Regions from separate parts of the Shewanella halifaxensis HAW-EB4 genome, predicted to be linked through region 1. Evidence: predicted binding sites of a transcription regulator. Region 1 holds the regulator's gene; each other region holds the start of a gene.

What was found. The regulator sigma-54, encoded in region 1, starts transcription at its own class of promoters, with help from an activator protein. The targets are predictions, from matches to a motif close to GTTGGCACGNNNNTNGNNT.
Region 2: the regulator sigma-54 is predicted to act here: its motif matches at 2,619-2,637, upstream of fliD (flagellar filament capping protein FliD).
Region 3: the regulator sigma-54 is predicted to act here: its motif matches at 2,740-2,758, upstream of SHAL_RS05905 (YggN family protein).
Region 4: the regulator sigma-54 is predicted to act here: its motif matches at 2,482-2,500, upstream of flhA (flagellar biosynthesis protein FlhA).

Annotation. Positions count from the first base shown of each region.
Region 1 covers NC_010334.1:4,500,875-4,508,903, reverse strand. The annotation lists gene mgtE (magnesium transporter) at 1-1,300, opposite strand, end outside; gene SHAL_RS19175 (HPr family phosphocarrier protein) at 1,392-1,667, opposite strand; gene rapZ (RNase adapter RapZ) at 1,654-2,508, opposite strand; gene ptsN (PTS IIA-like nitrogen regulatory protein PtsN) at 2,717-3,160, opposite strand; gene hpf (ribosome hibernation promoting factor) at 3,163-3,450, opposite strand; gene SHAL_RS19155 (RNA polymerase factor sigma-54) at 3,480-4,943, opposite strand; gene lptB (LPS export ABC transporter ATP-binding protein) at 5,080-5,811, opposite strand; gene lptA (lipopolysaccharide transport periplasmic protein LptA) at 5,808-6,365, opposite strand; gene lptC (LPS export ABC transporter periplasmic protein LptC) at 6,437-6,994, opposite strand; gene kdsC (3-deoxy-manno-octulosonate-8-phosphatase KdsC) at 6,991-7,542, opposite strand; gene SHAL_RS19130 (KpsF/GutQ family sugar-phosphate isomerase) at 7,544-8,029, opposite strand, start outside.
Region 2 covers NC_010334.1:5,163,318-5,171,346, forward strand. The annotation lists gene SHAL_RS22035 (hypothetical protein) at 1-97, shown strand, start outside; gene fliB (flagellin lysine-N-methylase) at 135-1,310, opposite strand; gene SHAL_RS22045 (flagellin N-terminal helical domain-containing protein) at 1,559-2,374, shown strand; gene fliD (flagellar filament capping protein FliD) at 2,667-4,055, shown strand; gene fliS (flagellar export chaperone FliS) at 4,070-4,450, shown strand; gene fliT (flagellar protein FliT) at 4,419-4,745, shown strand; gene SHAL_RS22430 (flagellar hook-length control protein FliK) at 4,738-5,871, shown strand; gene SHAL_RS22070 (flagellar basal body-associated FliL family protein) at 5,886-6,341, shown strand; gene SHAL_RS22075 (RNA polymerase sigma factor FliA) at 6,353-7,075, shown strand; gene motA (flagellar motor stator protein MotA) at 7,090-7,947, shown strand; gene SHAL_RS22085 (flagellar motor protein MotB) at 7,947-8,029, shown strand, end outside.
Region 3 covers NC_010334.1:1,405,928-1,413,956, forward strand. The annotation lists gene mutY (A/G-specific adenine glycosylase) at 1-319, opposite strand, end outside; gene trmB (tRNA (guanosine(46)-N7)-methyltransferase TrmB) at 570-1,283, shown strand; gene SHAL_RS05895 (YggL family protein) at 1,334-1,660, shown strand; gene glsB (glutaminase B) at 1,660-2,574, shown strand; gene SHAL_RS05905 (YggN family protein) at 2,819-3,634, shown strand; gene SHAL_RS05910 (LysR family transcriptional regulator) at 3,966-4,907, shown strand; gene SHAL_RS05915 (hypothetical protein) at 5,669-7,609, shown strand; gene SHAL_RS05920 (TDT family transporter) at 7,686-8,029, opposite strand, start outside.
Region 4 covers NC_010334.1:1,756,363-1,764,391, forward strand. The annotation lists gene SHAL_RS07510 (flagellar biosynthetic protein FliQ) at 8-277, shown strand; gene fliR (flagellar biosynthetic protein FliR) at 392-1,189, shown strand; gene flhB (flagellar biosynthesis protein FlhB) at 1,256-2,389, shown strand; gene flhA (flagellar biosynthesis protein FlhA) at 2,538-4,637, shown strand; gene flhF (flagellar biosynthesis GTPase FlhF) at 4,649-6,061, shown strand; gene SHAL_RS07535 (MinD/ParA family protein) at 6,066-6,947, shown strand; gene SHAL_RS07540 (RNA polymerase sigma factor FliA) at 6,940-7,659, shown strand; gene cheY (chemotaxis response regulator CheY) at 7,720-8,029, shown strand, end outside.

The DNA.
Region 1 (8,029 bases):
TAGTTAGTACCATACCGCCAGCGAGTGCGGGGTCAATGTTCATTTTCTTTAGCATTAGCGGAATGCTGGCACCAGCAAGTCCTGCGACAGTCATATTGATAAGCATTGCGCCACCAATAAGCGCACCAAGCGCTATATCGCCTTTCCATGCCCATACAGCGCCAAAGACGAGAACTGACCACAGAAGGCCATTTAGGAAGCCAATAGCGAGTTCCTTACCAATCAGCCAACGTGAGTTACTCTGACCAATCTGGCCGAGTGCAATACCACGAATAACCAGTGCTAAGGTTTGGTTACCCGCAACGCCACCCATACTAGGCACAATGGTCATCAAAATAGCGATAGTCGCAAATTGCTCTAGCGTACCCTCGAACATGTTACTGACCGATGCGGCTAGCAGCGCAGCGAACAAGTTAACGGTTAGCCATAGTGAGCGGCGGAAGGTACTCTTTAATACCGGACCAAAGGTATCGGTATCGTCATCCATACCCGCCATACCCATCATCGAGTGTTCGGCATCTTCACGAATAACGTCGACCACATCATCGATGGTGATACGGCCGAGCAGCTTGTTGTCAGCGTCGATAACCGGTGCTGATACCCAGTCATGTCGTTCGAATAACTGCGCGACTTCGCTGTCTGACATACCAACAGGGATCGCTTCAAGATCTGACACCATGATTTCACGCACTGAGGCGTTGGGATCACAGGTCAGCAGGTCGGCGATACGTACGCCACCTAAAACACAGTCTTTTTTATCGACCACATACAGCATATCGGTAGCATCAGGCAGTTCACCGCGGATCCGCAAATAGCGCAAAATCACATCGATATTGACGTCAGGCCTTAAGGTCACCGTATCGGTGTTCATCAGGCTACCGGCGGTGTCATCAGGGTACGACAGCGCTTGCTCGACACGTACTCGGTCTTGCTTGCTCATCGACTGTAAAACTTGGTTAAAGATGCTGTCAGGCAGGCTTCGTAAAATATAGGCTAAGTCATCGGTGTCCATGCTTTCGGCTGCTTTTGCAACGCGCTCAGGACTCATCTGTTTGATCAGGCTGTCTTTAAGCTCTTCACCGAGTTCGTCAAGAATTTCACCTGTGTGTTCTTGGTCAATCAGTTGCCATAACACTTGACGGGTGCGAGGTGGAGAAGATTCGAGAATAAAAGCAATGTCCGATGCCGCCATATCCTGCAACATGTTGCGGACATGGACAAACATACCGTTGCCTAATGCTTGAGTCAGCTGATTGAGACGTTGGTCAGTTGTTTCGTTGTCTAAGACTTCAATCGGCATGGCTCCCTCACTGGATAGTTTTAAAGGCGCTTATAATAACTTAAGTGCTGGGGATTTGTGTGTGATAACTAAGGAAATGAATGATTAATTATTAATTATCTTCATCAAATTTGGCATCAATTAATTGGCAAATAGCATCGAGTGCCTTTTTGGCGTCGGTTCCTGTTGCAAGGAGTTGTACCGTTTTTCCCATGCCTGTTTCTAACATTAATAAGCCTAGTACACTTGACGCCGAAGCCTGTTTCTCACCTTGAATGATGGTGATTTCGGCATCAAATTCAGAGGCGAGTACGACCAGTTTTGTTGCTGCGCGGGCGTGAAGACCTAGTTTATTGCAGATGGCGACTTCACGTTCAATGGTCGGCATTTTTTAGCTCTCGGTGGCGGACTTGTATTTTATGTTTGCCATCTTTGAAGTGAGCTGCAAGGCGCTCGGTAATGTAAACCGAGCGGTGTTGACCACCTGTACAGCCAATCGCTATGGTGAGATAGCTGCGATTGTTGCGCTCTAAGTCAGGTAACCAAGTCTCGAGTAGATCTTCGATCTGTTTAATAAACTGATTGACTCGAGGACGTTCATTTAAGAAGTCTTGTACTGGTTTATCGAGTCCTGTCATTGGGCGCAAGTCTGGTTCCCAATGGGGATTGGGTAAAAAGCGAACATCAAACATAAAGTCGGCTTCGGTCGGCATGCCGTGCTTAAATCCAAATGATTCAAAATTGATCATCAGTTCTTTATCAAGGTTACCGAGCAAGATCTCACGCACCTGATCGTTAAGATCATAGATGTTGAGAGTTGAGGTATCGATATAGTGGTCGACGATATTGGCTAGCGGCTCAAGTGAACGCCCTTCTATTTCAATTGCTTCTTTTAACGATACATTATCGTGAGATAGAGGGTGTAGACGACGAGTCTCGTTATAGCGTTTTAGTAGTACTTCATCGCTAGAATTAAGGAAAAAGCTAAGTAACTCAACTCCATCAGGTAAGTTGGTTAGGTGCTTAATAAGCTCGCTTTCTTTTTCTGGTAGGTTACGGATATCGACGCTGATCGCTACAAGATTGGTGTTTCCAGAGAGCTCTTTGAGTAGTGTGCCCATCATAGGCAGAGGCAGATTATCGACACAATAATAGCCGAGATCCTCTAGCATTCTTAACAGAACGGATTTTCCTGAACCGGAGCGACCTGAGACTAAAACAAGCTTCATCGTATGACTACCTGATAGAGATTTAACTAAATGTTTGGATTTTGTGATTATGTTGTACAAGTATATAGATTAACGTCTTTAAGGCTGAAAGCAAGAATTTGAGTGGGTAATAAAAAATAAATAATATTGCAGTAATAATTACTTAGGTCTTTAAATCATCAATGCATCATTGGAACAATGATAATAATTTAAAGACCCGAGTAAGACGCTACTGAGTAATGACTTGGTATAGCTCCGATTCATTACTGGTTTTTCTCAACTGCTTAACAACTGCTTTATCGTTGAGTTTTTCAGCCATACAAGACAGTGTCGCTAAATGTTGCTCACACTGTTCAGATGGCACCAGTAGAGCAAATAAGATATCGACAGGCTGCTTATCGATTGCGTCAAATGGGATAGGAACTTCACATTTAACCAATACTGCAACGGGACGGTCTATATTTGCCAGCCTTCCATGAGGAATCGCTATACCATTACCTATACCCGTGCTACCCATTTTTTCTCTCGCCAAGAGACTTTCAAAAATTTCTTGTGAAGAAAGGGTAGGGTACTGGACAGCAGCAATATCACTGATTAGCTCCAGTACCTTTTTCTTACTGCCCGGAGTGGCGCAGGTGGTGCACTCCGGCTGCAGGATGGTACTTAGTTCCATCGTTAGTGTTTAATCAGCTTCTCTTTGTGTTTAATAACCTGACGATCTAGCTTATCGATCAGGGAGTCTATCGCAGCATACATATCTGCGTGTTCCGAAGTGGCAAATACTTCCCCTTTTTTAAGGTGGATTTTGGCCTCGGCAATCTGCTGCATTTTCTGTACATTCAAAATAACGTGCACATTATTGATCTGATCGAAATGTCGTTCAAGCTTTGTGAATTTATCTTCCACATAGCCGCGCAGTGAAGCGGTAATTTCTATGTGATGTCCTGTCAGGTTGATTTGCATTATCGATCCTCCATGTGCCTAATTTTGAGTTATAAACTCTTACGTTGGTTTGAGGGTGGGATCAGCATTGCTTCGCGGTATTTCGCGATAGTACGTCTAGCTACTTTAATCCCTTGTTCCGCCAGAAGTTGGGCCATTTTGCTGTCGCTTAATGGTTTCTTCTGGTTTTCAGCAGCGACTAACTTCTTAATAAACGCCCTAATTGCTGTAGATGAGCACTCTCCGCCGTCGTCTGTACCGACATGGCTCGAGAAGAAATACTTGAGTTCGAAAATACCCCTTGGGGTATGCATATATTTTTGTGTGGTAACCCGTGAAATGGTGGATTCATGCATTTCAACGGCTTCGGCAATGTCATTTAATACCATAGGTTTCATGGCTTCTTCGCCGTACTCAAAAAAGCCTTGCTGAAATTTAACGATACAATTTGTTACCTTTAATAAGGTGTCATTGCGGCTTTCAAGGCTCTTAATAAACCACTTTGCTTCTTGAAGGTGGCCGCGAATAAACTGTCCATCGGCCTGATTAGTCGTGCTGCGTGCCATAGAAGCGTAATGCTGGTTAACATTAATCTTAGGCATATAGTCAGGGTTTAGCTCCACCACCCAGCGGCCTTTTTTCTTGCTAACAGACACATCCGGGATGACATATTCATCTTTACTGCGGGCTATTGCGAGACCAGGTCTTGGATTGAGCGTTTGGATCAGTGTGATAGCATCACGCAGGTCATCTTCTTTGAGCTTGGTTTTACGCATCAGCTGCCTAAAATCACGGCCAGCAATAAGGTCCAAATAGTCTTTAATCAGTAATCTAGCGTTATCTATATGGGGAGTATCGGCTGCATACTGCGCAAGTTGGATAAGTAGACATTCGCTTAGATTACGCGCGGCAACGCCGATAGGGTCGAAATGTTGAATCCGTTTTAAAACGGCCTCAACCTCATCGAGTTCAGTCTCTGGGTCGCCCATCGCTTCGAGGATCTCATCACAGCTTTGAGTTAAATAACCCCGCTCGTCGATTGCATCGATAATTGCAGTCGCGATAGCAAGGTCATTATCTGAAAATGGAGTGAGATTCTTTTGCCATTCAAGGTGCTCGTATAATCCTTCGCTAGTCTCACCCTGAAAAGGCATATCATCTTCACGACTCACGCCTGAGCTGGCGTTCGAGGAGACGGTATAGACTTCATCCCAAGTGGTATCCATCGGTAGCTCATCGGGCATGGAGTCTTGGGTTAGGGCATCAGAGGTTTCAACGCTTGCGCTATCTTGGATTAGCTCACTATCGGAGTTACTTGAAGACTGGTCTTCATCGTTGAGCATGTCGCCGTCTGATTGCTCTTCATCTAACTCCAGTAGCGGATTAGAATCTAATGCTTGTTGGATCTCTTGTTGCAGCTCTAAAGAAGACAGTTGTAACAGGCGAATAGCCTGCTGTAACTGGGGAGTCATGGTGAGCTGTTGACCCATTTTGAGCTGGAGTGACGCTTTCATTTTACCGCTATTCCCTACACTGTAGTTAAACGTTAAAGCTCGCTGAACTGGCGAAGGTTGCTCAAAAACTCAATACTTTGATTTTGTGTGGAAATAATTCCATATTGAGTTTTTTAGCTTCCATACTGTGAATTAACTATAGCCTGAATTGTTCACCTAAGTACACAGCTCGAACTTGTTGGTTGTCCAAGATTTCGGCAGGTGTGCCTTCGGCAATGAGATTTCCGTGGCTTACGATGTAAGCGTGCTCACAAACATCTAATGTTTCGCGAACATTGTGATCGGTGATTAGTACACCTAGGCCGCGACTCTTAAGTTGCTCAATAATCTTTTTGATATCGATAACTGAAATCGGGTCTACACCGGCAAATGGCTCGTCTAACAAGATAAACTTTGGATTAGCCGCTAGTGCTCTAGCAATTTCAACACGGCGGCGCTCACCCCCTGACAATGCCATACCTTGGCTGTCACGAATATGAGTGATATGGAACTCTTCAAGCAGATGCTCAAGTTGTTCTTCACGTTGCTCGTTATTGATGTCATGGCGAGTCTGTAATACCGCCATGATGTTGTCACGCACAGACAACTTTCTAAAAATACTGGCTTCCTGAGGCAGATAACCAATCCCTTTACGAGCGCGCAGATGCATAGGATCGAGTGTAAGATCGTCATCATCAATAAAGATCTTACCCTTATCACTCTGTACTAGGCCTACCACCATGTAGAACGTGGTTGTTTTACCTGCACCGTTTGGCCCAAGTAAACCGACAATCTGACCCGTCTTTACGGTTAAACTAACATCTTGTACGACAGCGCGATTTTTATAGCTCTTCGCAAGATTAACCGCTCTTAAAGTGATTTGCTTCATTGCTGTTCCTGCTGTTCCTGCTGTTCCTGCTGTTGCACTGGTGTTTCTGGTTTCTCTTCCTGATAGGTTTCAGGCTGAATAATGGTGATTACTCTATCATCGCCTTTACCTGAACTTTCAGCGATAAGTTGTTGTAAACTAATGTTGTACTTGATGCGATTACCGGTGACCTGACTACCGTCTTGCGCTAGAGTCGCGTCGCCGACTAAGGTCAGGGTGCGCGTCGCAAGTTCGTAACGGATCTCTTTGGCGCTAGCCGTTGCTGGGCGTCCATCGTCCATTATCTGGGTATAGGTGGCTGGGTTGCCTGTTGCCACAAGGGTTTTACCGCTCTTATCTTCTTTTGAGAAAACACGCAGTTTATCAGCATTCATCTTGATAGAGCCTTGGGTCACTTCGACAGGTCCAAAGAAGATAACCTGATTATTCTTAATATCGGCTTCTTGGCTTGCGGCTGCAATTTTCACTTCTTGCAGCAGATCATCGACCTTAGCAACAGAACTGAAACTTAGCAGGCAAAAAAGGCCTGCAAGGATAGATAGATTGTATTTCATAGCGTCCTTCTACTCAGCTAAAGCACTTTATTGAGCTAGCTCGAGTGTAAAATTGTTCAATATGTTGGGCGTTAATTAGCTTGGTAGATACCTTCTACTTGGCTGATTAGTTTTACGCTCTGGGCATTCAAGTCGGCATACAAGCCTAAACCTTGAATGACAAATTCGTTGCCAGTGACGTGGATAATTTCATCTGACGTCATAATCATAGTATTCAAATCAAGATCTAAATAGCTGGTGCTTAACGTCTGTATCGGCTCTTCTGGGCTAATAGAGTCGATAATAACATTGTTTTCTAGCGTTACCTTGCCAGTCACTTTATTAAGGCTGCCTTTGTCACTTTTTAGTCGCCATTGAGCCAAGCCATCATCAGGGAAAATGAGATAAACAGGCTCAGTAAAATAGGTCATGTTGACGCTATCATAGTGCTCCATATGCTTGGCCGTGACTTCGCTATTAATGAAGCCTAACTCGTTATATTCGATACTGCGTAGATCATCGATAATATAATCGGGTTGCTGACTCGTATCGATACTCAGCTCTTGCTCGCTCTTTTTAGACTGAACTTGCCAATAGAGCAAAAGTGCAGTGCCAAAAAGTGCGATTATCGCAAGGGTAACGCGGCTCATATACTCATCCCATGGGCGGAATCAAACTTGTCTTGGCTTAATAGTAGTAAGTCTGTGAGCTCGCGTAGGGCGCCGTGGCCGCCTTTAATGTGAGTTGTCATCTTGGCGTGCTGTTTCACGTAAGGGTGACCGTCTACCACACAGACAGAAAGACCCACCTTTTGCATGACCGGTAAGTCCACCATATCATCTCCAATATAGGCGACTTCTTCTGGAGTGACATTATAAAGTGCGAGTAGCTCGTTATAGGGAGCCAGCTTATTGTCGACGCCTTGATAGATATGTGTGACGCCAAGGGCGGTAAAACGGTCTTCAACGATTTGTGATTTACGGCCTGTAATAATCGCGACTTGGATACCGCTCGATAATATTGAGCGCACACCATAACCATCACGAGTATGGAATGTTTTTAGCTCTTCACCGCTGTTGCTCATATAAACCAGACCGTCGGAAAATACACCATCAACATCACAGATAAGCAGTTTGATCTTGCTGGCAGCTTGCCAGACATCATCGCTAATAGGGCCGTATAAACCTTGCTTGGACATATTAAATTACTCCCGCTTTAACCATATCTAGCATGTTTAGTGCGCCAACCGGCTGTTGTTTGTCATTAATTACGATTAAGCCATTAATACTTTTAGTATCCATGACTTTTAACGCTTCTGCTGCAAGTACATTATCAGTAATCGTGACGCAGCCCTTAGTCATCACCTCTGCAATAGGTGTGGTTCTTAAATTGACTTCAGCATCGATAACGCGGCGTAGATCGCCATCGGTGAAAATACCGACTAAGGTGTTGTTGCAGTCGACGACCGCCGTCATACCTAAACCTTTTTTAGAGATCTCATATAGCGCTTCGGTAATACAGATATCATCTTGGACGCTAGGTAGTTCATTACCTTTATGCATAACATCGCTGACTTTAAGTAGTAGCTTACGACCTAGGCTACCGCCAGGATGAGACAGTGCAAAGTCATCTTGAGTAAAGCCACGAGCCTGCAATAATGCAACGGCTAGAGCGTCACCCATTAC
Region 2 (8,029 bases), 660 kb from region 1:
CGGCCTGATGCAGTCCTCACCGTTTAGCCTGCAAGTGACTTCATTAATGGCTCAAGCAAATTTCACTCGGCCACAGATCTCCGCCCTACTAGCATAAATATGCCTAAAAAAGGCGGGAGTCCCCGCCTTCACCTCTAGGACAGCAAGGTCAAAATAGCGGCCAAATCTGTAAACTTCGCTTTATCTAGCAAATCAACGGCGAATTGGCTGTAGTTAGCCTTATGCTGCCGATTGGTGTGATACACCTGAAAACACATAATGATATCGTGCTCAGACAGCCCATTATTTTTAGCGGCTATCACGGCTAAATAACAACGCAACATAAAGAAATCCAACAGCATCACTCTAAAGGCCTGCGATGGTGTGAGCTTATCGACTTGAGGGAAGTTCATGTGGTAAAAATAGTAAAGCAGATAACGACTGAATAACTCTTGATGGCCACCTAATGTAGGTTCGGCAATCTCTTTCCAAGCCTGATTAATGCTGCTCATGCTAATGTTTTTATCATCATCCGCCATTGAGCAAATAGCTTGGTTTATTAGCTCAAATCGACTCCGGCCACGCCTCACTTTATTAGTATTTAGCCATAACTGAATAGAGGTAAATGCATGCATTTGGTGTACGTCAGTATCTTGATTAAACCCCTCAAAATGCTGCTTAAGCTGGCCGTTATCACTTAAGACAATCAGCTGCTGAAACATACTATCGATGGCACTACTTTCAACTTCTCCTTTAGCCGCTCTATCGACAGTGTTCATCAAAATACCGATAGCGGTAAGACCTAGTTCCAGCGGTTGTTCAGGTTTTAGCAGTAACTGAATCGAATAGTCATAGGCTTTTTGCGCCCAAAGCGGGGCTGCCTTATAGCTACGGCTGTGCCCAATTTCAGTACGCTGCAAGTTAAACGCATCGGGTCTAAGCAGAATATTTCTCGCCGCCTCAGGACAAGATAATGACAGACTGTCATAACGATCTCCCCCCCTCATATGTGACATTCTTGGGTAGGTCTTGCAAGTGTTACTCAGTAGAGCTTCTCCAGCCTTAGCGTGAATTTGACAAAGCTTATTCTCATCTAAAAAGCCACAGGCTCCCTCTTCATTTAGGACTGCCTGCGCCCACACCTGCTCACTCTTTTTGACCTTCTTCAAGGCGGTTTTAGCCAAAACCTTCAGCTCGCTATGCGCTAATGTTTTTTTGTAACTTTGCTTATCAATATGGATATTCCAACCGTAACAACAACTATCTTCACACTCGCCGCCAATACAGCTGAAGTTAGTGACGAAACCGGGTCTAATGAGTGAATGCTTCATTCTCGCTCTCTTTGTAATCAAGTTTTGGCCAAGCCTAGATATGTCTATAGAAAGCGACCAAAATAGCAATTAACTAAAGTCCTCCCTTGTCATTACCCATGAAAAAACCAAATATTTAAACCTTTTGATTCAAAGCCTTAAGTTAAAGTCAATAAATAAAATCGGCCATGACTTTCAGTTTTCAATTAGCGTGTCGTTTTAAAGTTATAGATACCAAACAATCAGTTTAAAACTCAAAGGAATATCCTATGTTATCTGTAATGACTAACAACGCGTCTAACATCGCTCAAAATGCTGTCACTAAAAATAACGACCTACTTAGCAACGCTATGGAGCGTCTATCTACAGGTCTACGTATCAACAGTGCGTCTGACGATGCTGCAGGTCTACAGATTGCAACTCGCCTAAACGCTAACGTAACTGGTATGGAAACGGCTAACCGTAACGTTTCTGATGCAACTTCTATGCTACAGACTGCCGATGGCGCATTAGACGAGCTAAACAACATCGCTTCTCGTCAAAAAGAATTAGCAACACAAGCAGCTAACGGCGTGAACTCGGCTGAAGACATCAAAGCGCTAGGTGCTGAATATAAAGAACTTAACGCTGAAGCAAACCGTATTATCGACAGCACAGAATACGGCGGAAACAAGCTATTCACCGCTTTAGACACAGGTGTAGGCTTCCAGATTGGTGCCTCTAACACAGCATCTGAGCAGCTAACGGTTAAAACTGATGTTGCAGCAGTTAAAACACTGTTCGCTGGCGAAATCACTGACTCAGCAACAGCTAAAGCTCAAATCGACAACGTTGACGCCATCATTGATGCCGTTGGTACACAACGCTCTAACCTAGGTGCTAGCATCAACCGTCTAGGCCACACAGCATCTAACCTAACTAACGTTACCGAGAACACTAAAGCGGCAGCTGGTCGTATCATGGATACCGATTTCGCAGTAGAAACTGCAGCCATGACTAAGAACCAGTTATTAGTTCAAGCAGGTACTAACATCCTGTCTTCTTCAAACCAAAACACTGGTTTAGTTATGGGTCTATTGGGCTAATCCTCCCCCCATTATCCCAACTTTCTATCAGGGGCCTTCGGGCCCTTTTTTTTGTTAGAAATACCCCGCAAAACTTCAGTGGCCCTTGCTTGAGGTCGCCTTACTAATTACATGGTTGTGGTGAACATAACACCTAAGTCTCAAGCGGAAGCAATACTTCCCTTCCCCTGCGACTAACGGAAAATCAATTAACCCACCACACACCCTAAAACAAGCAAAAACACTACAAAACAAATACTTAACTATTGGCATAAAGATTGCCAGTTGCATAGAAGCAAGATTGGAGGATCAAATGATTTCAGGTATGGGTGGCGCCTCATTCGCCGAACAACTTATCGTCGCAGAACGTATGGGCAAAGATCAGATATTTGAAAGCAATATGACCAAATATGAGTCGCAGCTCGATGCCTATAAGATCCTCGAGCGCAGCCTAAATAGCATGACCAGCAAATTGGAAACAATCAATGGCGATGCTTTCGAGAGCAAAACATCATCGATCAGCGATGATAATGCCTCGATCACCGTCGAAAGTGGCGCGCCTACGGGCAACTATGATCTGCATGTTAAGCAATTGGCGCAAGCACACCAATTAACTAAAAGCTTTTCCAGCGAAACCGAAATCCTACCGACGACGGGTATGTTAAGCATTCAAGTTGGCCCTAACGCAGCAGACACCATAGAAATAGATATGGCCGTTCTCAATGCTGATGGCACAAAGACGGTTACCGATCTACGAGATGCCATCAATAACCACTCAGGTAATCCTGGAGTACAAGCCTCTTTAGTGAGAACCGGTGGTCAGGTCGAACTTATGCTGACATCAAAAGAGACGGGTGAAGCTAGCGCCATTGATGTAAAGATGGATGGTGCAGACTGGGGAATGACCGAGCGCAAAGCGGCGCAAGATGCACTGGCGACTCTTAACGGCATCGACATCAAGAGCAGTAGCAACAACTTAGCCAACGTCATCGATGGCGTCTCTATTGAGCTTAATAAGGTCCACGCTGCAGGAGAGAGCAGTAGTATCAAGATCCAATCTGATACCGACGCCAGTGAAAAGGCAATTGAAGATTTCGTCGATATCTTCAACGACTTGATGGATGAAATAAATAAATTAACTCGCTCCATGGGCAGTGAAGCCTTAGATGATCTCAATAACGAGAATGACGATAGCAGCGATAGTAATGAAGATGAAGATAAAGACGAAGAAGATGACGACTTCAACTCTTCAATTACCGAAGATCAGCTCGGCGTACTCAAGGGCGACTCGAGTATTCGAATGCTGCAACAAGGTATGCGTGATGCCATCTTCGATGCTGCGCCAAACGGTATGCGTCTATCGGATATTGGTGTTGAGATGGGCCGTGACGGCAAGCTGGATATCGACCAAGATAAACTCTCTAAAGCACTAAAAGATGATCCCGACGCGATACAAGCCATGTTTACCGGTACAGGCAGTTATATCGACCGATTCGATACTATCATCGACCCCTTCACTAAATTCCAAGGCTCTATGGATCTCAAGCAAGATAACCTTGAGAAGCAGATCGAACGAGTCGAAACCAGCATGGACAATCATGACAGGCAGATGGAGCAGAGATATCAAATTTATCTGGCTCAATTTACTGCAATGGAAGCCACCATTAGCCAGCTAAACTCAGCTAGCGCACTGTTTTATTAAGGAAAGAACAAAAAATGTTGAACGAGCACGATCCCTTTAATGCTTACAAACAAACCTCTTTAGATGCCAGAGCGGCAGCTGCCAATCCGCATGAGATGGTACGCATGTTACTCGACGGTCTGTTAGAAGAAATTCAGCGTACAGCTGGCTTTATGCAGCGTAAGAGCTTTGAAGACAAAGGGCAGAGTATCAACAAGTGCCTCAATATCGTGCATGGACTCGACTCCATGCTCGATATTGAAAACGGTGGTGAAGTCGCCGCAGGCCTAAACCGCCTCTATGACTATTGCAGTCGACAACTGGTAACTGCAAGCGTTGAAAACAGCGTTACCGCCCTTGAACCCATCACAAAGGTAATTACCGATGTCAGAGCCGGTTGGGCAAATCTCAATTGAGCAGTGGCTGCAGTTCGAAAAAGCGCTGCAGTTTCACGCCCAAGCTAAAAACTGGGACAAGTTAGTCCTAGTGAATCAAAAAATGGCTGATGCCCTAAAAAGAGCGGGAAAACCAAATTCCCGCTCACAACTGCTTGCGCGCCAATCTTTAGCACGTACCCATCAGCAAGTGTTGCAGCAGTTAAACCAAGATAAAGACCAACTAAAGCGAGAAATGAGTCAATTTAAACAGCAACAAGATGGCCTCGCCGCTTATCAAATGACCTGCGCCAGTGCCGGAGTGCATAATGACTAGCCCTGTATTAACAAGTGTGCTGGTGACGCCGACAGGCTCTGCACCATCAAGCCACATAAGAGAAGCCAGTGGCCAAAAAGACTCTAGCTTAGTTGAGCATGGCTCACTTGAGTATGATTCGTTTGAACACTACACTCAGACGCAACTGCCTTTTTCATTAGTGCTGCCACCGCAGCCTCTTTCAGAACCGCCGCTAAACGCTGCAGCCCCCCTCTCAATGAGAGGCCATAGCCAAGCATTTGCCACAGCACTTCCCCACGGTGGCCTTAGCAATCTGCAGCCACCGTTCGACTCGCAAACGCCTGTAGCAAGTATTCAAGTGACGGAGATCCGAGGTCAAACTCCTGCGTTTTTATCTGTCAGCCAACAAGCGTTAAATCAAAGCCAATTGGTAACACAGAATATGGGCACTCCAGTACAAAGCTTAGATTCTCGTTCGCAAACCTTACCATTGACCATGGCAACATCACTGGACGCAGAGATGGGAAATATTGCTGCAACCAACAGTAGTTTTCCATTAATGTCGGGCACAATAAAGCCAGATAACTTCACTGGCTTTAACCCGTTTCAAGGCATTAATACCCCGTTTTCTACCACGCTCTCAGCAAGCACGCTTGATAGTAATACCAGTAATGCCATCGATTCGGTGAACCAGATTTTAACTACGAGTTCTCGTACACAAGGCGCAGTCGCACAATGGGGGCCTGTTTCTGTTTCACAGTCGGCACCTTTGCCACAGCAGAGCCATGAGATGCTCTCACCACTTAGAGAGCAGCTACGGTTTCAAATCGATCAGCAGATCAAACAAGCAGAGCTAAGACTCGACCCGCCAGAGCTAGGAAAGATTGAGCTTAACGTTCGCCTAGATGGTGATCGGCTACATATTCAAATGCATGCAGCCAACTCTTCAGTAAGAGATGCCCTCTTGATGGGGCTCGATAGACTTAGAGCGGAGTTAGCCATGGATCATGGCGGGCAAATTGACGTCGATATCAGTCAAGGCGAGCCGCAACAGAAACAGCATCAGGGCAGATCTCAATCGGCAATTGCAGCTGCAAATCTTCATGAGCCTCAACTAGTCGTCGCTGATCTTCCCCAACAAGATCAGGTCGATCTACTCGCATAATTTAGGAGCTATTCATGTCATCAACTAAAAGTAACAGCAAACGGATCATTATGGCTCTGCTGTTCCTCTCTTGGACTGCAGCCAGTTTCTGGGTCGGTTGGCAATCACCTCGGCTGATCGGTGGCCCCTTTGTTGTTAAGGATGCCGAGGTAAAATCTGCCAAATTTTATCCATTAGATAAGTTTGTTATTTCAGTTCCCGGTGATGAGTTCCCTCATTACTTACTGTTAGAGATGGCCTTTAAGAGTCGCTCTCAAAATGCCGCAAGCACTCTCGAACAAGCCGACCCAGTGATTAAAAACTCGCTGATGAAGATGTTTTCTAACAAGCATTTCAATGAGCTCAATAACGCACAACAATTCGATTCTCTGCAAAAAGAGGCTCATAGCTTACTGTCAGCAGTTTTAGCCGAAAATGACTTCGACATCGAGTTAGATGACGTGCTGTTTACACGTATGGTTATTCAATAAAGGCCCACGCTATGAATGCTGCTCAATCAGCCTACCAAGAAGTGTCTGAAGATATTGCTATAAACCGCCAGTCCGAAAGTAAAGTGATGGTGCAATATCTACCTTTAGTTAAACGTTCTGTATCGCAACTTAGAAGCCATTGCGGTTCCGTTCTGGCCATTGAGGATATGGAACAGATAGGCATGATGGCGTTATTGGAAGCAGCAAGACGCTACCCCGGTGAGTATGATAATGGCTTTCTCTCTTTTGCCGGGCAACGGATCCGTGGCGCTATTCTCGATGAGCTACGCCGCCAAGACTGGCGGCCACGCCCAGTAAGGCAGCAGGCTCACGAACTCAACGACACCATAAGAAAGCTCACTCGACTGTTAGAGCGAGAACCTAGTGACAAAGAGGTCGCTGAGGCAATGGGCTTAAATGAAGTCGAGTATCGTGAACGACTATTTGCCTCGCAGTCAGAATCGATGCGCAGCTTAGACGAGCTGATAAGCGAAGGTGGAAACTTTGTCGATAACAATGACATGTTGGAGCAATTTTCAGCAAAAGAGTGCTTATTCCAAGCTATTTCAAAATTAAACAAAAGAGAACAGCTGATCCTGTCGCTTTACTATCAACATGAACTCAATTTAAAAGAAATTGCCGCAACATTGGGACTGACTGAAACGCGTATTTGTCAGCTGCATAAACAAGCAGTAAAACAGCTTCAGAACATCTATCAACAATGGGAACGGTAAACAGGTGAGATAGTATGAGCAAACTGTTAGGGCTAGTAATAATTCTCTTGTCGGTTTTTGGCGGATATGTGTGGGCAGGAGGAGCACTAATCTCCCTTTGGCAGCCAGCTGAAATTCTAATCATTTTTGGTGCAGGTATTGGCGCACTCATCATTGCCAACCCCAAGCCAGTATTAATAGAGATGTATGAGCAGCTTAAAGAGTTGGTAAGGGTTGAGCGAGAAGATCCTGAACTTTACCCGCAATTATTTGGTTTAATGAATATGCTGATGGCTCAAATCCAATCTCAAGGACTACGTGTACTGGATGACCATGTAGAGAAACCGAGAGAGAGCTCGCTGTTCTTAATGTATCCCGTGGTGCTAGAACACCCAAACGTTCTTAACTTCCTCATAGATAATCTACGATTACAATCGATCGGTAAGCTATCCCCCCACGACCTAGAGCATATGCTTGAAGAAGAGATCCATCGAATCGATGAAGATAGAATGCGCCCTTCCCATGCATTTAATAAAGTCGCAGAAGCCATGCCAGGTTTCGGTATTTTAGCGGCGGTAATGGGGATTATCATCACCATGTCGAATATCGACGGCCCAATTACGATGATCGGTGTAAAGGTTGCCGCAGCGCTAGTGGGTACTTTTATTGGTATCTTTGCTTGTTACTGCATATTTGACCCACTTTCTAAGGCGATGGAACATTTAGTCGAGCGTCAATCTGCTCAGATGCGCTGTGTAGCCGCAATGCTAACCGCCTTCGCCAAAGGCAAACCTCCCATGCTTGCCATCGACGCAGGTCGCAAACAGATCCAAAGCGAAAACCGTCCAACCTTTATCGAACTTGAGCGTTGGTTGGTGGAGCAAAAAAGCTAATGGCAATTAGACCTGAGCCAGTCGTCATTAGACGTAAAAAGCGCTCCAAGGCTAAAGCTGGCCACGGTGGCGCTTGGAAAGT
Region 3 (8,029 bases), 2.1 Mb from region 1:
TTGGAAACGTGCTATTAAACTCAGATTGCATTATCTGCGCGGCTTTATGTAGGTTTCGGGCGCGTGCGTAATAACCAAGTCCAGTCCAGTGATGTAACACTTCGTCTTGCTCGGCACTGGCTAAGCTATCTATATCGGGAAATCGAGCAATAAACTTTTCGAAATAGGGGATAACCGTGGCAACTTGAGTCTGCTGTAGCATGATCTCTGAAATCCATACTTTATATGGGGTTTTATTGAGTTGCCAGGGAAGTTGTTTACGACCGAAGTTGTCGTACCATTGGATAATTCTTGTTGAAAAAAGCGCGGTAGTTTTCATCGGCGCAGTGTAACTTCAGCCTTGGGTTTAAACAAGTAAAGCACAGGCCTTTTTAAGGCAAAATAGTGGGTGGATAGTGAAAAAAACACCTTATTTAAGGGCAAAGCAAAGGCACAGCTCGCACAAACTGAGATTATTGGTATAATTTCGCCACAATAAGGCTTGCACTGAAGGTTGAACTTTGGATAATGCCTTTCTTTTTTAAATAATAGCTGTCTTATGCGAGAGCAGGCTTAAAGCGAGGGCGAAAATGAGCGACGTAACAACCGCTGAATTCAATGAAGAAGGTAAATACCTTCGCAAAGTGAGAAGCTTTGTATTGAGAGAGGGCCGTTTAACTAAAGGCCAAGCTCAAGCAATGGAGCAGCAATGGCCAATTATGGGCCTAGACTACACTCCTGAGTCGATTGATTTAGTTGAGGTATTTGGTCGTGAAGCGGATACCGTTTTAGAAATTGGTTTTGGTATGGGCGCGTCATTAGTTGCAATGGCTAAAGCATCACCAGAGCTTAACTTTATTGGTATTGAAGTACATAAACCTGGTGTTGGCGCATGTTTGGCCGAAGCTGCTGAAGCGGGCGTGACTAACTTACGTGTTTATCACCATGATGCGATTGAAGTGCTTGAGAATAGCATTGCTGAAGGCAGCTTGGCTTGTGTGCAATTATTCTTCCCAGATCCTTGGCATAAAACTCGTCACCATAAGCGTCGCATCGTTCAAGCGCCATTTGCTGAATTGATCCGCAGTAAACTAAAAGTGGGTGGTGTATTCCATCTGGCAACAGATTGGGAAAACTACAGCGAACATATGCTAGAAGTGATGAATGCCGCGCCTGGTTATAAAAACCAATCTGCGACAGGTGATGTTGTTGAACGTCCAGATCATCGTCCATTGACTAAGTTCGAAGCGCGTGGCCACCGTTTAGGTCATGGTGTTTGGGATCTTATGTTTGAGCGCGTTTAAGCGTTAAACCGAATTTATACACTGTAAATAAGCTATCTAGGAGAACAACCATGGCAGCAAACCGTAGCCGTCGCTTACGTAAGAAATTACGCGTTGATGAGTTCCAAGAGTTTGGATTTGACGTTAACTGGACCTTTAATGAGTCAGTAACTGAAGAGCAAATTGATGCAATCGTTGATCAGTTCATCGATGAAGTCATTGAACCAGCAGGTCTTGGTTATCACGGTGGCGGGCACAAAGAGTGGGAAGGCATTATTGCTACTCAAGATATTGGCAAATGTACCGAAGAGAACCGAGCTGCAGTTAAAGCATTCTTCGATGCTCAACCTGTATCTGATCTAGAAATTGGTGAGCTTTTCGATATCTGGTGGGGCTAATGCCTGAATTGGCATTACTTGAAGAGATCGTCGAAAAAGTACGACCTCTTTTAGGACAGGGTAAAGTGGCTGACTATATTCCAGCCCTTGCCCAAGTCGATGCTAATAAGTTAGGTATTGCGGTGACCACCTCTGACGGTGTCACAATAGGGGCTGGAGATTATCTCGAGCCCTTTTCAATTCAGAGTATCTCTAAGGTGTTCAGTCTTACCTTGGCACTAATGCTGTATGAAGAAGATGAGATTTGGTCACGAGTCGGTAAAGAACCCTCTGGCCACTCTTTTAACTCTTTAGTACAGGTTGAATTAGAAAAAGGCTTACCGCGAAATCCTTTTATTAATGCTGGCGCGTTGGTCATTGCCGATCTTCTGCAGAGTCGCCTGGGTGCGCCTAAGCACCGGATGCTTGAAATTGTTCGGGGTTTAAGTGAAAACCATAGAGTGGGTTACGACAAAGTCGTTGCCGCGTCTGAATATCAACACAGTGCGAGAAACGCCGCTATTGCTTACCTGATGAAATCATTTGGTAACTTTAATAACGACGTCAATACTGTGCTACACAGCTACTTTCACTATTGCTCACTTCGTATGAGCTGCGCCGATCTATCCCGTGCTATGTTTTATCTGGCTAACTCTGGTAAAAGCCTCGCAGGTAAGCAACTTATTTCGCCGGTGCAAAATCGGCAGCTAAATGCCTTATTAGCCACATCTGGTCTTTATGACGGTGCGGGTGAGTTCGCTTATCGAGTCGGTATGCCGGGTAAGAGCGGTGTCGGTGGCGGCATTATCGCGGTGATCCCTGGCGATATGTCTGTGTGTGTTTGGTCTCCTGAACTTGATGCCAATGGTAACTCTTTGGCAGGCACTGCAGTGTTAGAGACCTTGAGCCAGACTCTAGGCCGGTCTATTTTTTAGTTTTCCTCGCTCTATTATTTATATCTGCATCGATATCAGTACCTACATCAGCGGTTTGTGATATTTGGCCAATTGTTAGTTTAACTGGCCAAATATATTATTTCACAGTGAGTGTTCTTGCTATGCACATCTAGCAAAATCCTTTAAAAATAAAGATTTATACTATTTGGCACGGTCTGTGCTTTATTCCTGTCAAGATTGAAAAATAAAATCATACAGACAATAGCTATAAAGGATTGATGCGATGAAAAAATTACTGACCTCAGTTGGGATCTCAGCGGTATTACTTTCGGTAACTAGCCTACAGACGGTTGCCGCTCATAGTGACCATGACGTAAATAATGAGTGCGAAGTCTCGCTTAATTATGATGTCACAGTCGAACCTAAGAAGCTTATCGTGAGTGAGGTCGGCGATGAGAAATATCGTATCGAAATGGACAAGTTGTTTGTTAATGGTAAGCAAGTCTCACTTAACAAGCAGCAGCAGGCTTTAGTGAGCCAGTATTCACAAGAAGTCTCTTCGCAGGTGCCTGAAGTTATTGAGCTGGTAAATGATGCCGTCGAGATGGCATCAACGGCAGTGACTCTTGCCCTGACTCCACTATTAGGTGATAGCTCAGGTGCCAAGATAGACGAGATGATGGCCGGTCTTGAGGAGCGTATCGAAAGCGTTGCCTACCAGCATGGTGATAAGTTTTATCTTGGATCAACCGAGTCTTCTCTGGAAGATGCTTTTGGTGAAGAGTTTGAGCAAGAGATGGAAGAGCTAGTGCAGAACTCACTCGGTAGCATGATGATGACCTTAGGCGCACAGATGATGTCGGCTGATGGTGATAGCTTCGAGCAGAAGATGGACTCCTTCTCACAGAAGATGGATTCTATCGGCGAAGAGATTGAGCTGCAGATGGAGCAGCAAGCCGACGACATAGAGGCTCGTGGTGAAAAGTTATGTGAAAGATTCAAAACCTTAGTGGTGCTTGAGCAGCAGCTAAGAGATGAGATCCCTGAGTTAGCTAATTATCCCCTGGTAGAGACTGCAAACGCTAGGTTACTAGAGTAAATGTCGTTTCGCTAGACAGAGCTGTTGCCTTCTACTGATTTGCAACGCCCCCCTGCATCCCAACTTTGTGCAGGGGCTTTTCCGTTTCTAAGCCTCTATAGATTTTTATACTATCTCTCCCTTTAGAGCCCCCTCAAACTACATATTTGATGAGTTATGAGGATTTTTTGGTATACTTCTAAAAATAAAAGCAAAATCCAAATATTGGTAAATAATAGAAACTCTACTCTAGCGTACATATACTCACTTAAGATATTGGTTTTTATATAAAAACAGCATGTCTTAGCGATGGAAGTACTATTACTGTCGTAAACACCTTAAGGCGATTTACATGTTAGAACTTTTAGAACCAATCGCAATTTTTACCCATGTGGCTCGAGCGGGGAGTTTTAGCTCTGCGGCGAGAAAGTTAGGCATATCAAAGTCTAAAGTCAGTACCCAAGTGGCGGATCTGGAGCATAAGCTTGGCGTTCAGTTGATACAACGTACCACAAGAAGCTTGAGTTTAACTGAGGCGGGTCAGTTACTGTATACGCAAGGTGAAGAGCTATTAAGAGATGCCGAACAAGCTGTTGCTAGCGTTCATAATCTTAATGATGCTACCAGAGGCGTATTGAAAGTCGGGATCTCTCAGTCGTTCGGTACCATGCATATCATTCCAGCTTTGCCAGAGTTTATGGCTAAACATCCAGAACTCGAACTTCAAGTTAGTCTGCTTGACCATAAAGTTGATGTTGTCAACGAAGGGTTAGATCTATTGCTGACCATGTCAGAGCAATTACCGTTAGGTATGGTTGCTAGACCACTGATGAAGTGCCAATTTTTGTTAGCAGCTTCACCATCATATGTTGAGAAACACGGTGAACCTAGCCGTCCTGAGCAGCTAGTTGATCATAATTGCTTGGTATATCAAGGTGAATGGCATGAGCACAGTATTTGGCAGTTTAAGCAAGGTGATGATTTCTGTGAAATAGGCGTATCAGGTAATTTTAGAGTCGATAATGCCCCTGCGCTTAAATCTGCAGCAGTGAGTGGGCTAGGTGTGGTTTACCTTGCCAGTTACCTGCTTGAAGATGAGCTTGAGAAGGGCACTCTAGTCCCAATTATGCAGGACTGGCAATTGACTCATCATTTGCCACTACAGGCTGTTTATCCAAGACGTAAACACTTGGCTCCAAAGGTTAGTGCCTTTATCGATTTTATAAAAGATCATATCGGTACCCCACCATATTGGGATGCACCTTTAAAAGAATTGTATGCAAAACGTAAGTGAAATGGGGAAACATTGTTTTCTATTTTAAACAATGTGAAACTGATCTAATGTGGTGAAGGATTATTTGGTTTTTATTCAATCACTTAATCCTTGTTACTCGTTATTTAGTTAAGCTAAATTTAGCCTTAACTAAATAACTTTAAATCATTTCGGTTGAAGTTTGTTCTCATTTTAATACAATTGCAGCCAGTTGATTCAAAAGTTCTGAGTCCTATAGTGCAATCGAGAATGACCCCTCTCTATTGTGCGATACAGAGCAGCTAAAAAGCATTTTGTATCAATGCTGGCAGACGGTTTAAGAACTAAAATAATGTCAGCCTTAAAACCATCACCTAGTTTGGTTTACCCCGATTACTTATAATCGGGGTATTTTCTTTTTGGGGGTGACAAAGTTAAAATTCCAACCCTTGTTCTGCATTTAAAACAGTTTCCTGTTTGTCCTATACCCATCACTTTAGTTGTTGAATCACTTCAGTCTTGCAGATGAGGAAAGTCGTGGTGCTTACTGTTCACATTCGCCCAAAAGCGCAATGCTGCAGCTTATCTGTCTCAGTAATACCTTCCTATATTGACCGCAGGTAATAACAAGCATTGTTGTTCGAGTTAGTAAAGAGTCTTAATTACAACTGCTGTTACAGCTTAGTTTTAGAATAAAGCGCTTGAAACTTGATGGTGAACCATCTTAAGCTGCAGATTATATTGAATAATATTCAGCTTTCTCTGCTTTGTAGAGTCATTTATTTCATGAGACATGTATTACATTGAATAAATTAATTAAGTCACTTTTTTCTCGTTCTGCTGACTCTGAAACAGCACCAGAAGTTACCTCAAAGCAAGCTCCTCAACATGAATACTCTTTTCAGCATCATCGTTTGTATTACCATGGACTTATTCAGCTGCAAGTCGTTAAACGTAGTGGCTTTAATATTGAGTTACTGAGTCAGTTTGAATTACTTGGTAGTTGTAATTGCGATCTCTTGTTAGCTGAGTGGCTTGATGACGAGCGCTTTATTGCTGTTGACTCAACAGGTCGGATTTTTAGCGCTGAATTTAATGCAGTCAATTCAAGCAAGATTAGCCTGTCAGCTATAGCAACGCTGCAACTGTACCCGACAGAGGATGCTTGCTTCAGCAATGGTAAACTTTGGATAGTTGGCGCTAAGCAAGGCGGGCGACGCGGCGTGAAGTCATTATTCTGTGTCGATATTGCGTTAGCGCAAGAGCGAGCCTTAAAGAGTCTGGCAATTGTTAGCGATTTTGAGTTCAATGCGGCGGAGATCACTCGATACGAAATGCCGTTTAAGTTTGTTAATGCCAGCATGGTTCGTGTCGCAGATAATGAGTTCGTGTTCTATCAGCGTGAAAAGCGTCGAATGCATCAACTTGTGAGTTTTAACCCACTCACTTCTGAAACTAAAGTTCATCCGCTTGAGGGCAAGCCTGCACCTACAGAGATCTCGTTTCGTAACACCTTTTTCATGGATAATAAGCGCGGTATTGCGCTGCTTGCTAATGCCGAGACGGTTACTTTGGTAGAGAGAGAGGCTTCTGAACACACCGAAGCGCCAAACTTTGATTTTATATTGCAGCTTATCGATTTTAAACAGAAAAAGGCACTGTGGAGCCGCAGTGTTAGGGGGCTTAGTCCATCACAAATTTGTGCCAGTTATCAGACTGAAGAGCTGGTGGAGTCATTAACTGCGATAGCGGCAGGCGATACCAGTTCAAGGTGCCATGATGAGCTGCAAACCTTTGTTGAGTGTTTAACCTCTGCAAGGGTTGCTGCTGATGGCAACAGTATTTGGCTTGGGTGGCAAGATGGTGTGGTGCAACAACTGTCATTCACCGGTGAGCTTATATCCCCTATTCTGCAACTGATGCAGCCTAGCAATGGAGATAACTCACGTTCAGTGCAGGTATTTTCCCATGAGCCTATCATTATCCAAGGTGAAATAGACAAGCAATTGATAGTGGCGGTTGGTGAAGAAGAGGATGCGCGTATTTGGCAGATGGAGCGAGTAGAACCCGCCACATTACTGGCAAATAGCAATCTTATCAGATGTAGTGGAAGTCAGAGCCTTACCAATAGCATCGTCCAAGTTGCTTGCCAGCAGGCTGAATTCGATTTAGCCGTGCCTAAAGGGCTGACAGAGCTGCCGACATCGAGTGGGCAAGTTGATATTAGTGCACAAGAAACTGCGGCCTCAGTTAAGTTGGCACAGCTTGAAACGCTCAATAGCTTAATGCCTAAACTACAGGTGCATTACCCGCAGGGTAAGCAGGCATCACTATTTTTTGGCTTTGTTAATCAGCAAATCAATGGATGTATTGTTCAAAGCGAATATGATCTGTTTGCTTCAGCAGCTTTTGATGAAAAGGGGGCTGCGCTATTAGCGAGCATTATCAAGCAGTTTGCTAGCTGGAATAGTGCCGCTGAACTGTCGGGTCTTAAAGGTGCACCGGTTATGGCCGATGCAGTGTTAGCTTTGGCCGATAAGAGTGAATATTTAGATATTCTTGCCGAATACTTTATTGCCATTGACGGCCAAGAGCCGATTCATCCATTTCATGTGCACAGGACGATGGTGGTGCTCCGTGAGCAACATGCTGATACCGCAGAGCTTGCAGACTTTATGGCTAAAGTGCCTTGGCCTTGGAATGATAAAAGTTTTACCGTTCCCAATGTCGGTGATTACGACTAAATGCTAGAACCTAGAACCTAGAACCTAGAACCTAGAACCGAGGTTCTTGTGGACATATAGCGTTTCAATAGAGGTGTTAGAGCTGGCCTTTTTTAGAAACGACATGGGACGATGTGGTTGGGTTCTTCATGATTTTGCCACCTTTCAAGCCCTTTATAGTGCCAATCGCTGCGATAATCCAAGCGAAAATTAAGCCGGTAAATAACAGAACTGCCGCCCACTCAAACGCGGGCAGGCCAGTATGTAACGCCAGTTGCGTCGTTCCGGTTACGCAAGTACCCACCGGGAAGGTAAACGCCCACCAAGTGAGAGCGAAGGGCATTTTTCTTCTCAGAGCCCGCAATGTCAGTAAGCTTGCGAGTATCGACCAGAAAAAAGCAAAGCCCCAGGCTGGAACACCGTAAAGAATCGCCATGGTAT
Region 4 (8,029 bases), 2.5 Mb from region 1:
GTAAGCCATGAGCCCAGAAGCACTAATTGATATCTTTCGTGAAGCACTGGCCGTTATTGTGATTATCGTGTCGATGATTATTGTGCCTGGTCTTATCATTGGTCTTGTCGTGGCAGTCTTTCAGGCCGCAACGTCGATTAACGAGCAAACCTTGAGTTTTTTGCCACGTCTGTTAACGACGTTATTAGCGTTAATGCTGATGGGGCATATGCTGGTTCAGATGATGATGGATTTCTTTTTCCAGATGGTGGATATGATCCCCCAAGTCATAGGTTAACTATTCGCTGGAGCTTTTGAACATGGATTTACTTTCCCCGATGTTAAATATGATCTGCTTGCAGGTGATAGGCTAACTATGGCTATTAATCTCCTTATTAATAGATTGAGTTAGATGGAGATCTTACTCGATACCATCATGAATGGCATTGCGGGTTATTTGTGGCCATTAACCCGAATTTCTAGCATGTTTATGGTGATGGCAGTGTTTGGTGCAACCACGACTCCCACAAGAGTGAGACTATTATTGTCGGTTGCTGTCACCGTAGCCGTGGCCCCAGTGTTGCCTGCTATGCCAACCATTGATCTGTTTTCATTAAGCGCCGCTTTCGTTACCGCGCAGCAAATCATTATCGGCGTCGCCATGGGGTTTGCCACATTATTGCTCATGCAGACCTTTGTGCTTACCGGTCAGATCATCGGTATGCAGACCAGCTTAGGTTTCGCGTCTATGGTCGATCCGAGCTCAGGCCAACAAACACCTGTCATTGGTAACTTCTTCCTGCTACTGACCACTGTGATATTTTTGGCCGTCGATGGTCACCTGTTATTAATAAAGATGGTGATCGCCAGCTTTGATTCTATTCCGGTGTCAATGCAAGGCTTAAGTCTGGTTAGTTATCGCTTATTTACCGAATTTGTGGGCTATATGTTTGGTGCTGCTTTGACCATGTCGCTATCGGCGATTGTGGCGCTGCTCACTATTAACTTGTCATTTGGTGTAATGACCCGCGCCTCACCACAGTTAAATATCTTCTCTATCGGTTTTCCTGTCACCATGATTGCAGGCTTGTTCATTCTTTGGTTAACGTTGTCGCCAATTATGACGCATTTTGACGAGGTGTGGCGTGAAGTTCAGCTGCTACTTTGTAATGTGCTTGAGCTGCAGTGCCGCGCCGACGGCGGGCTTTAATAATGCGTTATAGCGACTTTACTATCAGTCGTATGGCTTTCTTCGCACTATGGAGGGCGGCTATAAATGGCTGAAAACGATAGTAGCCAAGAAAAAACAGAGGAAGCCACCTCCAGAAAGTTGCAACAGGCCAAAGATAAAGGGCAGGTTGCACGCTCAAAAGAGTTGGGGACTTCTGCTGTGCTGATCGCTGCGTCAGTAGGCTTGTTAATGACGGGTCCTGATATCGCACAGGCGATGCATAACATCATGACGAAGTTGTTTACGATGAGCCGTGATGAGATTTTCGACACCAAGCAGATGATGAATGTTTGGGGCGTAATAGGCACTGAACTTGCGCTCCCTTTGATGGGTTTTATTGTCTTTTTAGCACTCATCGCATTTGCGGGTAACGTTGCTCTCGGTGGGATCTCTTTCTCCGTTAAAGCGTTTATGCCAAAAGCCAGTAAGATGAGCCCAATGGCGGGCTTTAAGCGGATGTTTGGTGTGCAGGCATTAGTGGAGTTAACCAAAGGTATTGCCAAGTTTTCCGTAGTCGCCATTACCGCCTTTTTGCTACTCAGCACCTACTTAAATGATATTTTGATGCTGTCGCAAGACCATTTACCTGGCAATATTTACCATGCACTCGATATTGTGGTGTGGATCTTTATTTTACTCTGCGCATCAACCTTCTTGATTGTCGTTATCGACGTACCGTTTCAGATATGGAATCACGCTAAGCAGCTCAAGATGACGAAGCAGGAAGTGAAAGACGAATATAAGGATACCGAAGGTAAACCAGAGGTTAAAGGCCGTATTCGTCAGTTACAACATGAGATGTCTCAACGACGTATGATGGGCGAAGTGCCAAATGCTGACGTTATTGTCGTCAACCCCGAACATTACGCCGTGGCTGTTAAGTATGATGCGACTCGCTCTACTGCACCATTTGTTGTGGCCAAAGGGGTGGATGAAGTTGCCTTTAAAATTCGAGAAATTGCAAGAGAACACGATGTGGCGATAGTATCGGCGCCGCCACTGGCTCGCGCTATTTTTCATACCACTAAGATTGACCAAGAGATCCCAGAGGGATTATTTACCGCGGTCGCGCAGGTGCTCGCTTATGTATTCCAATTAAGACAATATCAGAAGGGTAAGGGGAGACGTCCAAATCCGGTCCCAGTAAAGCAGCCGATCCCAGATGATTTAAAGCATTAATTAAAATTTATGCTTGAAAATCAACCACTCAGTACGCGAGATGTTCTTTGCTAGCGCCTTTCAGGTTATAGTTAATCCTTATTATAAATAAGGTTGGTACAGTATTTGCTGTACAGACGTTAGACGTCAAAGATCGGACTCCGAGTGAATGGAACTTAAAGCAAGTCTAGGCCAATTAAAACAGATAAAGCCTGCACATTTTAAAGGTATTGGTACACCGTTATTGGTTTTAGCCGCTCTGGCTATGATCATCTTACCCATGCCTGCGTTCCTGCTCGATATCCTTTTCACTTTCAATATCGCCCTCGCGCTTGTGGTGCTTCTGGTTGCCATTTATAGCGATAGGCCGCTTGATTTTGCCGCTTTCCCGACAGTGTTACTGGTCGCAACCCTACTCAGGTTGGCGCTAAACGTTGCATCGACGCGTGTCGTACTACTAGAAGGCCACAATGGTGGCGATGCTGCAGGTAAGGTGATTGAAGCCTTTGGTTCAGTGGTGATTGGCGGTAACTATGCCGTTGGTCTAGTTGTATTTTTAATTCTCATCATCATTAACTTTGCCGTTGTGACCAAAGGTGCCGGACGTATATCTGAGGTGAGTGCTCGCTTTACGCTGGATGCGATGCCAGGCAAGCAGATGGCAATCGATGCCGACTTAAATGCAGGCTTATTAACTCAAGAAGAAGCACGTGCTCGCCGCGCCGAAGTGACTCGCGAGGCCGACTTCTATGGTGCGATGGACGGTGCGTCAAAATTTGTAAAGGGTGATGCCATCGCCGGTATATTAATTCTTGTTATTAATATCGTCGGCGGTTTTATTATTGGTATCGCTCAGCATGACCTGTCTTTCTCTTCCGCGGTTGAGATTTATACCCTATTAACGATTGGTGATGGCCTAGTGGCGCAGATCCCCGGTCTGCTGTTATCTATTGCCGCAGCCTTGATGGTGACTCGTCAAAATGAATCCGGCGATATGGGCGAGATGGTCATGGGGCAGATGTTTGACAGTCCCAAGTCTTTAGCCATTGCCGCGGGGGTGATGTTAGTGATGGGGCTTGTGCCAGGTATGCCACATCTTGTGTTCTTGTCATGTGCTGCGGTAGCGGGAGCGGGCGCTTACTTTATTAAGAAGAAGCTAGAAACCGATCGCGAGCGTGCACTGGAGCTCGCAAAAACGGGACCTGTGGAGCCGCGTGATACTCAGCCTAAGGAACTTAGCTGGGATGATGTACAGCATGTTGACACTATTGGGCTTGAAGTGGGTTATCGCCTTATTCCTTTGGTGGATAAAGGGCAGGGCGGAGAGCTACTGGGGCGTATTAAAGGCGTACGTAAGAAATTATCGCAAGAGCTGGGCTTCTTGGTCCCTGCCGTGCACATTCGTGACAACTTAGATCTGTCACCTAACGCTTATCGAATTTCGTTAATGGGTGTGGCATCTGGCGAGGCGGAAATTCGCCATGACTGTGAGCTGGCCATCAATCCAGGTCAAGTGTATGGCAAGTTAGATGGTATCGAAACTAAAGACCCAGCCTTTGGTCTCGATGCAGTTTGGATCGCCCCGGAAATGCGAGAGCATGCGCAAACCTTAGGTTACACAGTCGTAGATGCTTCAACGGTCGTGGCCACTCACATTAGCCAGCTATTAACTAATAACGCTGCGAAACTATTAGGTTATGAAGAGGTGCAGCAACTGCTTGAAATGCTCGGTAAGCACTCACCTAAGTTAGTTGATGGCTTTATCCCAGATGTGATGCCACTTGGTACGGTCGTTAAAGTGATGCAGAACTTGCTTAACGAAGGGGTGTCTATTCGCGATATGAAGACCATAGTACAGACCTTGTTAGAGTACGGGCCAAAGAGCGGTGACACCGAAGTATTAACCGCAGCGGTGCGTATAGCCCTAAAGCGCATGATAGTACAAGAGATCAGCGGACCTGAGCTTGAAATCCCCGTCATTACTTTGGCGCCAGAGTTGGAACAAATGTTGCATCAGTCTATGCAGGCAACGGGGGGGGATGGTCCGAATATCGAGCCAAGCCTTGCGGAACGTATGCAGAAGTCGTTAGTAGATGCGACCCAGCGTCAAGAAATGGTAGGACAACCAGCAATTTTATTGACATCAGGCATGTTACGTTCAACCTTATCGCGATTTGTTAAGCATACGATCCCTAATTTGCGGGTGATTTCATATCAAGAGGTACCCGATGAGAAGCAGATCCGTATCGTTTCGGCAGTGGGCCAGTAGAGGTCGAATAATTGAAGATTAAAAGATTTTTAGCAAAAGATATGCGTTCGGCCTTAGCCCAAGTTAAAGAAACGTTGGGGTCAGATGCCGTCATTATGTCGAACAAGAAAGTGACGGGCGGCATTGAGATTGTTGCCGCAGTGGATTATGACGAGCCTAAGCCCAAGGTTGCTGAAGCCAAGCCGTCGGCTGGCATGTTCACCGACCTTGCAGAAGAGAGAGTGACCTTAGGCGCACAGGCAAATGTCAGGTCGCCTAATGTAAAAGCTCAAAGCCGTGCTCAACCCACGCCTGCGCCTGATTCACTGCAAGCGTTACTTGAGCGTCAGCAAAGCCGAATTAGTCAGCAAACACAGCCTAGAAGCAGTGAAGATTTAGATATGCCTGAATGGGCGAAAGGGCTTCAGGCACAGGTGAAGAAACCGGAACCCGCTAAAGCTGAGTTTACTCCGCATCGTGCACCTGATAGCTTTAACGCGAACAAGCAAAACAGCAGTGCTGAAATGGACGCGATGAAACAAGAGTTAGCGTCAATTCGTAGCTTATTAACGCATCAAGTCAGTAGTTTGATGGTTGAACAGAAAAAACGGGTTGACCCTGTTGGTGCTATGCTAGAGAGCAAGTTGTTAGAGGCTGAGTTTTCTCCAGCAATTGCAAAGAAGCTATCGAGTCTTAGCGAGCATTATTCGCCCGCGGAATTAGTCGCCTCTTTGCCACGCAGTTTAGCTAATATGCTCGATAATCAAGGTGATGATATTGTGCGTCAAGGTGGTGTGGTCGCATTCGTTGGGCCAACAGGTGTTGGCAAGACAACGACTGTGGCCAAATTAGCGGCGCGTTTTGCTGCATATCATGGCTCAGATCAAGTTGCGCTCATTACAACCGACCATTATCGCATTGGAGCCTTTGAGCAATTAGCAACTTATGGCAAAATAATGGGATGCCCCGTAAAACAGGCTCATGATTTTAGTGAGTTAGAGCAAATACTGTATCAATTTAGGAACCGCAAGCTGGTTCTCATTGATACAGCGGGTATGGGGCAAAGAGACCAGCGTTTATTCCAACAACTCGATAGCTTAGCCGCAAATAGCAGATTACCAATACGCAGTTATCTGGTAATGTCAGCAACGGGGCAGCGTAGAGTGTTAGAAGATGCGGTAAAACAGTTTACGCGTATTCCACTTTCGGGTGCGGTACTAACAAAATTAGATGAATCAATTTCTTTAGCGCCAGCGCTAAGTGTCTTGATTCAAAGTGGGTTGCCTTTAAGTTATGTAACGGATGGACAAAGAGTTCCTGAAGATATGCAGGTGGCTGATACATTATCGTTAGCCAATCGTGCATTAGCAGCATTAGATAACAAACCTACCGAACCAATACATAATAGTGAAGGGTCGCAAGAGATGACCTATGCATTTGAGTAAAGCCATGACTCCGGATCAAGCAAGCGGTTTACGTATGATGAATCAGCCAAATAATGAAAAAGTAAAAGTAATCGCCGTATCAGGTGGTAAAGGTGGCGTTGGTAAAACCAGCGTGTCAATTAATACCGCCGTCGCGTTAGCCGAAAAGGGTAAACGTGTGTTGGTATTAGACGCCGATTTAGGTCTAGCGAACGTCGATGTGATGTTAGGTTTGCGCGCAGAGCGAAATTTATCTCATGTTTTGTCGGGAGAGGCCGAATTAGATGATGTGATCTTAAGAGGACCTAAAGGGATTGGTATTATTCCTGCCACTTCGGGGACTCAGGCAATGGTCGAACTGACTCAAGCTCAGCATGCTGGTCTTATTCGTGCGTTTAGCGAAATGAGAACCCAGTTTGATATCTTGATTGTCGATACCGCTGCTGGCATTTCTGATATGGTACTGAGCTTTTCACGGGCGTCACAAGATGTATTAATTGTGGTGTGTGATGAGCCAACGTCGATCACCGATGCCTACGCCTTGATTAAGATTTTAAGTCGTGAACACGGGGTGTTCCGCTTTAAGATTGTCGCGAACATGGTACGCAGCTTACGGGAAGGCATGGAGCTTTTTGCCAAGTTAAGCAAGGTGACCGACAGGTTCCTTGATGTGGCGTTAGAGCTTGTGGCCACGGTGCCATTTGATGAGAATTTACGTAAGTCTGTACGTAAGCAGAAATTGATTGTTGAGGCGTTTCCTAAGTCGCCAGCAGCCATTGCATACCAAGGGTTAGCGAATAAGGTTATGAGCTGGCCAGTCCCGTCACAACCCGGTGGCCATTTAGAGTTCTTCGTTGAGCGTTTGGTGCAGCGTCCAAGCTATCAAGAGGATAAGTCGGGTGAATAAAGCGGCAGCGTATACTCGTTTTGATAATAAGACGTCTATCGTTGAACAGTATGCACCGCTTGTAAAAAGAATAGCCCATCATCTTTTGGCTCGTTTACCCGCATCAGTTCAGTTAGATGACTTGTTGCAGGCCGGCATGATGGGGCTACTCGAAGCGTCATCAAACTTTGATGGTAGTAAGGGCGCCAAATTTGAAACCTTTGCAGGAATTCGAATTCGTGGCTCCATGTTAGATGAAATCAGGCGTGGCGACTGGGTACCGCGTTCGGTACATCGTAATCAGCGCCGCGTGGCTCAAGTGATTGATGAGCTTGAGCAAGAGCTTGGGCGTGATGCTCGTGATGGCGAGATTGCCGAGCGGTTAGAGATGCCGCTCGATGAGTATTACAGCATTTTGAACGACGTGTCGGTAGGTAAAGTCGTTGGAATAGAAGATTTAGGCGTTGCCGTTGAAGGATTAAATCAAGATGACGGCCACGAAGATGATGCTTATGAATCACTCGCAGAGGTCGAATTTCATTCGGCTCTTGTCGCAGCGATCAAACTATTACCCGAAAGAGATGCGCTAGTCTTGTCTCTATACTATGATGAAGCATTGAATTTAAAAGAAATTGGGGCCATTCTTGAGGTCAGTGAGTCTAGAGTTAGCCAGATCCATAGTCAGGCGATGCTCAGACTCAAGGGAAAACTCAAGCATTGGACGCAAGAATAAAATCATAATAATTGATACCACATTACATGCGCATTTAACGCGCGCTCCGCGGAGGAAACCTTGGACAAGAATATGAAGATTCTTGTTGTTGACGATTTTTCAACAATGAGACGTATCATTAAGAACTTGTTACGCGACTTGGGGTTTAATAATACCCAAGAAGCCGATGACGGCTCTACAGCCTTACCTATGCTACAGAAAGGCGATTTTGATTTCGTTGTAACCGACTGGAATATGCCGGGCATGCAAGGTATCGATCTATTAAAGGCCATTCGCGCCGATGATAACCTGAAACACCTTCCTGTATTGATGGTGACTGCAGAAGCTAAGCGTGAGCAGATTATTGCAGCAGCGCAAGCTGGCGTTAACG